Regions from separate parts of the Flocculibacter collagenilyticus genome, predicted to be linked through region 2. Evidence: predicted binding sites of a transcription regulator. Region 2 holds the regulator's gene; each other region holds the start of a gene.
What was found. The regulator ArgR, encoded in region 2, controls arginine synthesis, uptake and breakdown. The targets are predictions, from matches to a motif close to ANTGAATANNTATTCANT.

Region 1 (3,217 bases), 1.0 Mb from region 2:
CCCAATATCAATAAGGTGATAGCATTGGAGGAACAAAGTGGTAATACAGCAAAAGAAAATTGGTTGGTTCTACAGCGCGCACTCTATTATTCACTGCAACAACCCTTGCAAGTGACAAACGTGCTCGAGAAAATGGTAAAGCTTTATAATAAGCCTGAGTACTGGACGCAATTGGCCGCTATGTACGGTGAAACTGAGCAACCTAAAAAACAGTTGGCGGTTATGGAAGCGGCTTATCAGCAAGGCTTTGTGACAAAGGCTACGGATATAAAAAGTTTGGCTCAGCTTTATTTTTACTCAGGCGCACCAGCAAAGGCAGCAAAGGTGTTAACTTATGCTATTGACAGCTTGGCAGTGCAACCAGACTTAAAAACATTACAGTTTTTAGCACAAGCTTGGTCATCGGCAAAAGAACATGAAAAAGCCTTGCCAGTATTACAACAAGCGGCAATATTGTCTGATGCGGGCAATATTGAACAGCGCATGGGCGAGATATATTTTGAAATGGACGATTACCATCACGCTATCAAAATGATTAATCAGGCGTTAGCAAAAGGCAAGCTAGATAATCCAGGTAATGCATACTTGGTATTGGGGATGGCGCATTTTAACTTAGGTCATTACGACAATGCGATTGCGCAGTTTGAAGATGCAAAAGATGAGCAAGAGGTTGCGTCGTCTGCGGTCCAGTGGCTTCAGTATACATTGAAAGAAAAGGCAAGGACTGCACAGCTTTAATGCTGTGCAGAATAGGAAAGGCTGTGAATTAAAAGAAACCTCTTGAAAGTAACAATTCTATCTTCGGTCGGTAGTGTTTAGTACCAAGTTTAAGTTATTGCTTTTCAATGTTTATCATGTTTTCTATGTCTAGTCGTCTGTCATCTTTCCATTTAGCAAGCTGTTGAACAAAAACTTTCTCGTATATTTTTTCAGCTTCATTCAATGCTACTAATTTTTGTGGGAGTAACTGGTCGTCTTGACTATATTCTACCCTCAACATTTTCTTATTAAGAAAGTTAAATACATAAGCCTCATCTTGAACTCTATTTAAGCAATGCTCCTCCGAGAAGTTTTTTAAATCACAAAACTGAATACCTCGCTTGGATATTGTGGTATTCAGTTTGAGAAGCTCATCATACAAGTAGCCTTTATCATTGGGCACATGGCTTAACAAAATATTATCATCTAAAACTTTAACTGCAGCGTGGATGTTCGTACTAATGGCACTTATAAATAATAACATTATTACTTTTATCTTCATGTTAAATATCCTTTTTAAATAGTGAATATTCACCTTTACGTTAACAGATGTTGTTTTTATTCTAAGGTGTTTATTTTTCTTTGTAGGCCATCAAAATCGCTTTCAGAAATAATGTTGTGAAGATACAGATAATGATTCCGATAATAATGCCAATAAAATTTAACGCACCAATTGCTTCAGCACCTTTATATTGCATATAAAAATAATCAAAAATTAGAATGAGTACAACGGGTGATGTGATCATTATTAATAACCGTAAAAGAGGATTTTTGGTTGTGCACTCCATCAAAAATAGAGTGGCAGCAGAAATGATAAATAGCACAAAGTAAACCATACTTATATTCCTTAAAATCGTCCCTTAAAAGCATCCAAATTAACGCTATTTTTTTCATTATTTTTTCTATTATTAGCTGAAACGATGTTTTTTGTACAATTTTTGACAGATAAACATTCATTGCGGTTAAAGTTTGAGCGGTTTTGGGTTTGGTGATGTATTAAAAGGGCTTCTGAAGTGTTTTATGAATCAATAATTAGAAAGTGATTGCGTATTCATTCACTAGTTATGCAAGTTTACCCGAAAAGCACGCCATTTAAGGTCTGATATTGATTTTATAGAGACTTTTTATGCTTTTTCTGGAATAATAACGCACAATTTTTGGCTCTATATGAGTAATTAGTTGGTCAATAATAAATACTAACTAAGGTGATTTTTCTTACCAGTTGAAACTGAAAGTTTTGTAAGAAAGGTTTGCACATACTCGGACGCATGCGTGCCAGCATGCAACTTATGATGAGGAACAATTATGTCTGAACAAATTAATGCAACACGCGAGTTATTTGATGAAGTAATGGTACCAAACTACGCTCCTTCAAGCGTGGTGCCAGTACGTGGCGTTGGCTCACGTGTGTGGGATCAAGAAAATCGTGAATTCATCGACTTTGCTGGTGGCATTGCAGTTAACTGTTTAGGGCATTGTCATCCTAACCTTGTAGCTGCGTTAAAAGAGCAAGGTGAAAAGTTATGGCACCTTAGTAACGTAATGACTAACGAACCTGCATTACGTTTAGCAAAAAAATTAACCGATGCAACGTTTGCAGAGCGTGTTTACTTTGCAAACTCTGGCGCAGAGTCAAACGAAGCTGCACTTAAATTAGCGCGTCGTTGGGCGATTGATAATCACGGCGAAGAGAAAAACGAAATTATTGCTTTCTCTAAAGGTTTCCACGGCCGTACTTTCTTTACTGTAACGGTAGGCGGTCAGCCAGCTTACTCTGATGGTTTTGGTCCTAAGCCAGGCGCAGTAGATCATGCTGAATACAACGACTTAGCATCGTTAGAAGCGCTAATGTCTGATAAAACTTGTGCGGTAATGCTTGAGCCACTACAAGGTGAAGGCGGTATTATCTCGCCAACTCAAGAATTTATTGAAGGTGTACGTGCATTATGTGACAAGCATAACGCGTTGATGATCTTTGACGAAGTTCAAACTGGCGTAGGTCGTACTGGTGATTTATACGCATACATGGGCCTAGGTGTAACACCAGATATCTTAACATCTGCTAAGGCGTTAGGTGGCGGTTTTCCAATTGGTGCAATGTTAACAACAGCTGAAATTGCGAAGCACTTAAAACCAGGTACTCATGGTAGTACTTACGGCGGTAACCCACTAGCGTGTGCGGTTGCTGAAGCTGCACTTGATACTGTGAACACTCCTGTAGTTTTAGATGGCGTGAAGCAGCGCGAACAAATGTTCCGCGAAGGCTTAAATGCAATTAATGAAAAATACAATGTATTTGCAGAAGTTCGCGGCAAAGGTTTATTAATTGGTGCAGTATTAAACGATACTTACAAAGGTCGTGCTCGTGACTTTTTAGTTGCTTCTGCAAACAATGGCTTAATGGCATTAGTAGCTGGTGCAGACGTAGTAAGATTTACACCTTCTTTAGTTATTCCTG
Region 2 (3,217 bases):
TCAACGCAGAACAATGCCGTGAGATTACTGCTGAATCGCTGACACGTGATAGCGATGACGGCACTGTATATACCATTGATGACGTATATGTTTCTGACAAAGAGATATGTGCTGGACGTTTAACTGGTGGCCATGACGCATGCCAAGGTGATAGTGGCGGCCCTCTAATTGCACAAACCAATGATGGCGTAAGACAGTTAGGCATCGTTAGCGGTGGTATGGGCTGTGCTTATCAAGGCTACTTAGGTAAGTACACACTCATAGGCGCCTACACCGACTGGATAGAAGCTATCACAAATGGTGTAGCTATATCACAAGCTTATAATTTTAAAGATGTCCCTATTACAACTCAGCATAAAACAACACTCACTGTTGATAATCACTCTGGGGAGTCTGTAAATATTAGCTATGAAATTGAAGGTAGTAATGCATTTTCAGTAAACGGAAATAGCTGCCAACAACTTGGTATTGACGAGTCGTGCGATATTGAAGTGGCATTCTCCTCAACCATGTCAGGGCGCCACGAAGCGAATGTGGTTATCAAATCAAATAACCCCAACATTGCAACTAGCCAAAGTAAAATTAGAGCTGAATCACTCAGCGCGTCAAATAATTTAAAAAGCGATGCAGGAGCCAGCGGACAAGCAATTACTTTTTATTCAGGCGGAGATGAAAAATGGGAAAGTAATCCAGCTGAAACTGGGCTACGCAGTGGAGAGATCAATCACTTCGAATCAAGTATTTTAATGGCGGTAGTGAAAGGTAAAGGAACATTAACATTTGATTGGAGCGTGTCCTCGGAAGAGAACACTGACGATCCTACTTTACCTTTTGACGCTCTTTATCTGGAAGTTAATAATCAGCAAATAGAGTTTATTTCCGGTGAAGTTGATTTCACTGAATATAAAGTTTCTCTAACTGAAGACTCTAATATTATTAAGTGGGTGTATAAGAAAGACCCTAGAACCTCTGAAGGAGAAGACAGAGCTTATTTACGCAACGTTAACTATACTCAAAACCAAACAAATACCACTACTGAATCTCGCACTAGTAGTAGTGGCGGTAGCATGGCTTGGATAACGTTACTATTTTTTTACAGCATACTGATTATTAGAAAAGCAGCAAAATAGTTAGATAATTTTCCCAATTAAATTGAACGGGATTAAATTTTCTCACTGTAGGGTCAGGTTGCATTCAGTTAACCTGACTCTATTAAGCTCAAAACTTTTCATCTCATACCATACTTTTACATTTCTCTCGCCACTCATCACAATTCAAAATTAATGGCATTTACTCCAGTACGGTGTACCTAGTAACATCAAGAGACACTAGTATAAACCGATAGATTGTGTAAAATTGCATGATTAATTCAGTGAGGTAAATATATATGTCAAGTCAAGCGAAACAAGAAGCACTCGTTAAGTCTTTTAAAGCGTTGTTAAAAGAAGAAAAATTTGGCTCACAAGGTGAAATAGTTGACGCACTAAAAGCGCAAGGCTTTGACAATGTAAGCCAATCAAAAGTGTCGCGTATGTTAAGTAAGTATGGTGCGGTACGTACGCGTAATGCAAAACAAGATATGGTGTACTGCTTACCTGCAGAGCTGGGAGTGCCAACGGCAAAAAGTCCGTTACGTCAATTAGTTCTAGATATCATCCACAATGAATCTATGATCATTATTCGCACTAGTCCAGGTGCTGCGCAATTAATCGCGCGTTTATTAGATTCATTAAGTAAAGCCGAAGGCGTATTGGGTACTATCGCAGGTGACGATACCATTTTTATTGCCCCAAGCAATATTTCACAGATTGATGAAACGCTTGAGCGCGTGAGAGATTTATTCGAAAACGTCTAATCTGTAACTCACTCTCTATACTCTAAACCTTCATCAAGTATCGTGCTTACCAATAACGTAAGCACAACCAATTATTCTAAAGATTCATTACCGTAGGTTGCGCTATAGCTTTCTATAAAATTCACGGATGGAGCAAAAAAGGCTGCGCCTGTTTCAGCCTGCGTATATTCCAGTAAATTATCAACTTGATCAGCATTCTTGTTGTGTGCACTTGTACAAACCATGCTGTTTAGCATCAACTCAAAATGCTCGGGCGTATGGCAGCACGAAATAAAAAACAGCCCCTGTACTTTCATATGACCATAAGGCATGCTTTGTCTAAGTATCTCCATTTTTTGCCCATGCTCGTCTAGCATATTCACTCGACTCGTATGCGAGTAGATAGGTTTTGTGGCTGTATTCATTTCTTGGTTATCAATTTTACTGCGACCAATCACTTCCTCTTGAGCAGAGACATCAAGTGATTCCCACTTTGTCAGTTGATGTCGGTAACGCTGAACATGCAGATAAGAGCCATTTTCAAACTCTGGATCTTGTTCTTTGCTCACTAATGCAACTTCACGCTTCCGCCTTCCTTTGGGATTACCTGTACCATTAACAAAGCCTGTTAAATCTCTACCGTCTAAATACCTAAAGCCACGTATTTGTTCAACCAACTCAACTGCATTACTGAGTAATGCACACACTCTTAAGCCTGCAAGGTGGTTAACATCAGCCCGATCCGAGCGAATTTGTATCATTAAGTCGTAAGGTACAGCGGGCATGGTTATATCGCCATGCTCAATAGCAGGAAAAGATCTCAGTAATTTAGGACGAACAGCAGGGTATAACTCATTCCAATAATTAGCACCAATTGCAATAACCGTTGAAACCATAGACTCAGAGAATTGTTCTGATATTTCGTCAAATATTGACGTTAACTTAGCTAAAGACTCTCGAATATATGCTTCACGGCCATCATGGGCATTAAACATCAAAAACAAACCATGTAAGTTTGCTTCAGCGCAAATGCCAAACTGCTCTTGTGCCATTATTGAATTTCCTTGTTGGTATATAGCCGAATATTACTGACTTCTTTCAAACCTAAATAGTTGGTTTAAAATAAGTAGCAAAATCAATACGATCAGTGCTGTTATTTTAGCATCAAAAATGCGGTAACAAAGCACTTCGTTCTTCTACCTGAACCTTTTTTAAATAATTATAATAGCTTAGAGAAAATTTGCCGAAGCTTTACGATAACGTTTAATAGCAAGTAAGCTTGTCCGAACCGCAAAAACGTATTGTCAGCGTGATTTATTGTGCGGATTTTATCTAGTAAAAAAATTTATCACGTGTGGCAATAAAGTAACGTTAACTTTTGCA
Region 3 (3,217 bases), 380 kb from region 2:
GTTTCTTTAGTAATCGATTTATAACGCTCGCCCGTTAGCACGTTTAACACGGCTTGTGTACCAACTATTTGTGAAGTAGGTGTAACAAGTGGAATGAAGCCCAAGTCTTGGCGCACTTTTGGAATTTCTAATAACACTTCGTCTAAACGATCTGCTGCGTTTTGTTCTTTGAGCTGATTCTCCATATTGGTTAGCATGCCACCCGGCACCTGAGCCAATAAAATTCGTGCATCAACCCCTTTTAAACTGCCTTCAAATTGAGCATATTTTTTTCTAACTTCACGAAAGTATGCTGCAACCTCTTCCATTAAACTTAAATTCAATCCGGTATCGCGCTCAGTACCTTCAACCATGGCAACAACAGTTTCTGATGCAGTATGTCCATAAGTCATACTCATAGAAGAAATTGAAGTATCTAGCATATCAATACCTGCATCTATGGCTTTTTGATACGTAGCAGTGCTTAAGCCTGTGGTAGCATGGCACTGCATGGTAATAGGTATATCAATCGTTTCTTTTAAGCGAGTTATTAACTCTTCACAGTCATACGGCTTTAATAATCCAGCCATATCTTTAATGCAGAATGAATGGCACCCCATGTCTTCTATTTGTTTTGCCATATCCAGCCACGTATCTATGGTGTGAACTGGGCTAACCGTGTAAGACATAGTTCCTTGAGCATGTGCACCTGTATCAAGCGTGGCTTTCACCGCAGTTTGCAAATTACGAATATCATTCATTGCATCAAAAATTCGAAATACGTCTACCCCGCTCTCATGCGCCTTATGCACAAATGCCTCAACAACATCATCGGCATAATGTCGATAGCCTAATAGGTTTTGCCCTCGCAATAGCATTTGCTGACGTGTATTTGGCATCGCTTTTTTAAATGCTCTAATACGCTCCCACGGATCTTCACCTAAGTAACGAATGGCAGCATCAAACGTTGCCCCACCCCACGACTCCAGCGACCAATAGCCAATTTGATCTAACTTATCAGCAATCGGCAACATATCTTCTAAGCGAAAACGAGTCGCCAAAAGTGATTGGTGGCCATCTCGCAATACCAAATCTGTTAACAGTAACTTTTTAGTCATAAGGACACCTTATTATTAATTATTTTTATCCTGACGATATTGATGTACGGCCGCTGTAATGGCGGAAACTATTTCGGGAGTAACGACTGAGGTTTCATTAGATTTAATGGTAGGGGTTAATGGCGTAAGTGGTGTACTAACCACGCTGGAAGAAAGTGACAAGGAAAGCCTATGCAATAGTTTTATTGCAAATACCAACATACCCAAAAAGATAAAGACCACTACCATACCCATCAGCATGATATTGGCAGCTTCAAAAAATAATGCACTGACCTGTGCCATTTTTACCCCCTAGTGCTAAAGCTTTAGACTCCAAACATCGTTAATACACGTTTTAGAGTATTTACTCTTGCATAGAAAAATTAATAAGTTAAGAGCACAACTGTTTGTTTTGATTATGTTGAATATAGCAGGAGAAAATAGAAGCGTAATATTTGAGGGTAGAATTATTGAATTTTTATTACTTTGGTATTAACCGCCTCACTATTGCTTGAATAATAAGGCAGTTAATGGCTAGGTAATTTTAAGATCGCTTATTAACTAATGTATACCCAATACCTCAGCTGAGCGTATCGGATCGAATGGTTTAGTTAGCACATGAATTTTCGAGAGCTTTTCTCGTGTTGCCTTATCGATTTTATTAAACTCTATTTCATCTTCTAACAACAGCTTAAAGCTATTAATAATCAATTTGTTACTATTAATAGCCGCTACCTCGTACGCCTCATCCAACGAAGAAAGAACAGCTGATGCAACTAGAAGCTCCTTTACCGCTTCGCTTGAGCACTCAGTTGTTGACTTAATAAAATAATACGACAGTGCCGTTATTTTATCTTCTTTTGATAGCGACACTGACTTAAAGGTATCGGCAGGCAATACTATGGCTGATTCTCTGCATTTACTCTCAACCTGTTCTAGCGCTATCAATTTTTTATTGAAGTTGTTCGAAGCCTGCGTGACTATGGCTTTATCATCATTAGCGCTAACTGAAAAGGCTAAGTGTAAAATAAGCCCAAAAAGTATATATTTCATATTATCCTCAGTTTAATTTACAGCCATAATGAATAGCTTTCCAAAACTGCTTTTCTTTACTGTCTTGTATTTTTAAAGCCATTCTTCCTGAAATATCCCATACTCTCTTTCTTGCGATAGATGGAGCTTCCATCATGGCTGAAGTAAATGTGCGAAAATCATTTGAATAAACAGAAAAAGTTGACTTGATAGCGCCATTTCCTACAAACAAATTTGCTACCATGCCTACCGCAGACATTTTGACTAAATAGGGTGATAAGTCTTAGATATCTCGTATATCTTTAACGGCTTGTTTACTACGAGATGATTACTCTAAATTACTTATATCTGGACACTCCATTATTTCCCCTTGATTATTTCCTTATAAAGTTGCGTCATAATAATCAGAGCAACACTCCAAATCAACAAAAAAACACATTTAAGCAACATTAATTACACAACTAGGAATTGCTTGAATAATAGTGCTGAAATGAAAATTGTTTGAGGGGATGATTACATTCAGCTCAAATAGAAAAGATCAGCTGAAGTAAATAATGAAAATAGAACGAGACTAATAACACTTTTGTATGAATATTGAGGTTTAATCTAAATATGGGATTGATATACGCGAAAGCTTTATAAGTTAGTGAAATTGGCCCGCTCGGAAGGATTCGAACCTTCGACCGCCTGGTTCGTAGCCAGGTACTCTATCCAGCTGAGCTACGAGCGGGCTGTAATGTTTGAAATATACTTATAAAGTATATCTCTAATTTCACTAATCATCCTGATTAAATCATTGTGAACACAATGAGGATTTTATTAATATTACAGTCTTAATAAAAACTGGCCCGCTCGGAAGGATTCGAACCTTCGACCGCCTGGTTCGTAGCCAGGTACTCTATCCAGCTGAGCTACGAGCGGGCAACACAAGAAACATGGCGGAGAGGGAGGGATTCGAACCCTCGATAGGGCTACAAACCCTATACTCCCTTAGCAGGGGAGCGCCTTCGGCCACTCGGCCACCTCTCCGTTCTGTTGTGGGCGTGTATACTAATGGATAATGAAAATATGTCAACGCCTTTTTTATAAGTTTTTTCTATTTGGCGAGC
Region 4 (3,217 bases), 1.5 Mb from region 2:
AATTAAGCTTCCTTTTTCTACCAGTTCTTTTATCAGTTTAAGCTCTTCAGTGTCATAGCCTTGACTCGATTTAAATGCTTTAAAGATTAAGGTTTGATCATCACCACCAATAAAAATAGCGTCTGCACTTTTAATTTCTGCAATGGTTAAGCGAGGTTTTTTACAAAATTGAGTCTGCTTTTCAGACCAGTAAGGATAAACTGCATCACGGTTCCATGCGCCTTGGATATTAGCTCGATAAGTTGCTAATTTTTCACATGTTTCACTATTTTTAGCCACTTGGTATGCTGGATCAATAGGCAACCAAAGCGTTTCTGCTCCAGCTGATGCAAAGGTATTCACGTATAAATCTGCAGCTGCGAAGCTATCTCGCTCACCCGCGGTTACAACGAGTACTTTAGGTTTTTTGCCGCCAGCCACCTTACTTGCAAGATCAACAAATTCTCGATAAATAGCTGTGCTGATTGAATCTTTACTATGTTCAATACTCACTCTTTCTTGTGCGCGTTCTTTCTTTTTATCGCCAACTTTAACTTCTACTTCTAAGTTATCTAACACGTAAGCTAGCTCTCGTTTTGATAAAGCGTAGAATGCATCTTTACCTGACACCCATACGCCATCAATTTCAAGTTCAGACTCTTTCCAGGACTTTTCAAACTCTTTTCTTGTGAGTGTTTCTGTGCCTAAACGCGCCAGTAAATAATCTAACACTCGGTGTGTTTGTTGCTGAATATCAGAACGAGACGGAGACCAAAATTCAGTATCGTTAATACGCTTAACTTTACTTTCGCTCATAGCAAATAACTGCGTAGTTTTGGCCTTGTCAAAAATGTCGTCATCAGTGCGTGTACAATTTCTTGGAGACATTGACGAACAAGCTTTTAATCCACCGCCAATCATCATGAGAGAGTATTGTGGAATTTCAACCACTTTTTCTTTTTTGGCTTTTGCAGACTTTTTCTTTTTCTGTTGCTCTTTAAAATAATCGCCAACACTCATTGCTGATAATTGAGCTGAAAATAATGAAAGGAAAACTGAAGCTAATGTTATTTTTATTAAATTTTTAGACATACTAATCATTTTCGACGAAAGGTCTGAACTCAAACTTATATTTAGAAACTACTAAGACGCGCTAGCTTACCTTGTATTGACATTTTTGCCAAATACGACTACTAAAAAATGTGCATTAATTAATAGTTTTTTTTATTTCTAATACTTTTCTTGTAGTTACAAAAATCACTTTTCTGTTTTTCCCTCTCGACTTTTTCAATTCAGCTTTCAACTATTAAGAAATACTAAATATTCATAAAATGAATATTCATACATAAAAATACATCGCATACACGTCTATCCTTTGTATATTCAAGGTATTTGTCTACTCTGTAAATCGTATACATGCCCTTTTAGTGGCAGAATCCAGCCTTAGATTAGAGTTTAAACTCTATTTGTAATTGCTTTTAATTCTTAGCAAGCGTATGTTCAAAAAGACGACAAATTCATAAATACTGAATTTTTATTCAACACATACACTCCAATACTTAGGTGTACATGTGGTTAAGTTGAAATTAGATGCTCAAATGCTTCTGCTTAATTTTTGGTGAATAATTCGGGCTGTGGGAGAACATAATGCGCCTTCATAATAATGATAAAGTTAAAGACAACTGTGGATTTGGGTTAATCACCCATATTGAAGGTGAAGCCAGCCATAAAATAATACGCACCGCAATTAGCTCACTAGACCGCATGCAACATCGTGGTGGTATATCCGCAGACGGAAAAACAGGTGATGGTTGTGGTTTGCTCATGCAAAAGCCCGACTCTTTCTTTCGTACTATCGCTGAAGAGAACAATTGGCGATTAGGTAAAAAGTACGGCGTTGGTACCATCTTTCTTTCTCAAGATGAAGATAAAGCCAATGCCGCCAAACAAATTATCGAACAAGAGCTTAATCAAGAAACCTTATCTATTGTTGGGTGGCGAACGGTTCCCGTAAACATAGAAGTTTTAGGACCAATAGCGAAAAAACAACTGCCTCAAATTGTTCAAATATTTGTCAATGCCCAACCGGGGTGGCGCAAAAAAGATTTGGAGCGTCGTCTTTATATGGCTCGACGACGAATTGAAAAGCGAATTAAAGAGGACCAAGACTTCTACATTAGCTGCTTATCTTGCCTAGTCACTGTTTATAAAGGGCTGGTGATGCCAGCTGACTTACCGCACTTTTATCAAGACCTTGCTGATATTCGACTACAATCAGCTATTTGCATCTTCCATCAGCGCTTCTCAACAAATACCACGCCACAATGGCGGTTAGCCCAGCCCTTTCGTTTCTTGGCTCACAATGGTGAAATAAATACTATTAACGGTAATCGCCAGTGGGCAAAAGCACGAGAATATAAATTCAACTCTCCCTTAATTCCAGATTTACAACAAGCAGCGCCGTTTGTTGCCAGCTCAGGTTCAGATTCCTCTTCTTTAGATAATATGCTTGAAGTGTTCTTAGCCGGAGGAATGGACTTATTCCGTGCTATGCGTTTATTAGTACCACCAGCTTGGCAAAATAACGCCAATATGGATGATGAACTGCGAGCGTTTTATGAATTTAATTCAATGCATATGGAGCCATGGGACGGCCCAGCAGGCATTGTGATGACAAATGGCCGTCACGTTGCTTGTAACCTTGACCGTAATGGCTTACGTCCAGCTCGGTATGTTATTACGTCCGATGGCTTAATGACTCTCGCGTCTGAGGTCGGTATTTGGGACTATGCGCCTGACGAAGTGGTAGAAAAAGGCCGTGTGGGGCCTGGTGAAATGCTCGCAATAGATACTTACACAGGTAAAATTTATCACTCTGACGAAATTGACGAAGATTTAAAAACACGTCACCCATATAAAGAGTGGTTAGAAAGTAATATTCAGCGTTTAACTCCGTTCGAACAGGTTGACGCTGAGTTGCTCGGTCAGCGTTTATATACTGATGAACAAATGGACTGCTATCACAAGCTATTTAATTATAGTTACGAAGAAATCGACCAAGTGATTCGTGTTTTAGCAAAAGATGGCCAAGAAGCGGTAGGTTCGATGGGAGACGATACGCCCATGGCTGTTTTATCTAGAAAACACCGCACAATCTACGACTATTTCCGCCAACAGTTTGCTCAAGTCACCAATCCGCCTATCGATCCGCTGCGCGAAGCGCATGTCATGTCACTTG

Region 1: a site for ArgR is predicted at 1,802-1,819, ahead of HUU81_RS15510 (aspartate aminotransferase family protein). Genes of this name have one in related genera too.
Region 3: a site for ArgR is predicted at 1,587-1,604, ahead of HUU81_RS04180 (OadG family transporter subunit). Genes of this name have one in related genera too.
Region 4: a site for ArgR is predicted at 1,505-1,522, ahead of gltB (glutamate synthase large subunit). Genes of this name have one in related genera too.

What each region holds. Positions count from the first base shown of each region.
Region 1 is NZ_CP059888.1:3,486,459-3,489,675, reverse strand. It holds gene HUU81_RS15525 (tetratricopeptide repeat protein) at 1-738, shown strand, start outside; gene HUU81_RS15520 (hypothetical protein) at 833-1,261, opposite strand; gene HUU81_RS15515 (hypothetical protein) at 1,332-1,595, opposite strand; gene HUU81_RS15510 (aspartate aminotransferase family protein) at 2,077-3,217, shown strand, end outside.
Region 2 is NZ_CP059888.1:557,824-561,040, reverse strand. It holds gene HUU81_RS02475 (trypsin-like serine protease) at 1-1,130, shown strand, start outside; gene argR (transcriptional regulator ArgR) at 1,388-1,855, shown strand; gene HUU81_RS02465 (Dyp-type peroxidase) at 1,927-2,886, opposite strand; gene HUU81_RS02460 (ABC transporter ATP-binding protein) at 3,163-3,217, opposite strand, start outside.
Region 3 is NZ_CP059888.1:941,201-944,417, reverse strand. It holds gene oadA (sodium-extruding oxaloacetate decarboxylase subunit alpha) at 1-1,097, opposite strand, end outside; gene HUU81_RS04180 (OadG family transporter subunit) at 1,113-1,379, opposite strand; gene HUU81_RS04175 (hypothetical protein) at 1,638-2,129, opposite strand; gene HUU81_RS04170 (hypothetical protein) at 2,137-2,367, opposite strand; tRNA gene HUU81_RS04165 (tRNA-Arg) at 2,762-2,838, opposite strand; tRNA gene HUU81_RS04160 (tRNA-Arg) at 2,953-3,029, opposite strand; tRNA gene HUU81_RS04155 (tRNA-Ser) at 3,045-3,137, opposite strand.
Region 4 is NZ_CP059888.1:3,068,468-3,071,684, forward strand. It holds gene HUU81_RS13615 (cyanophycinase) at 1-1,071, opposite strand, end outside; gene gltB (glutamate synthase large subunit) at 1,627-3,217, shown strand, end outside.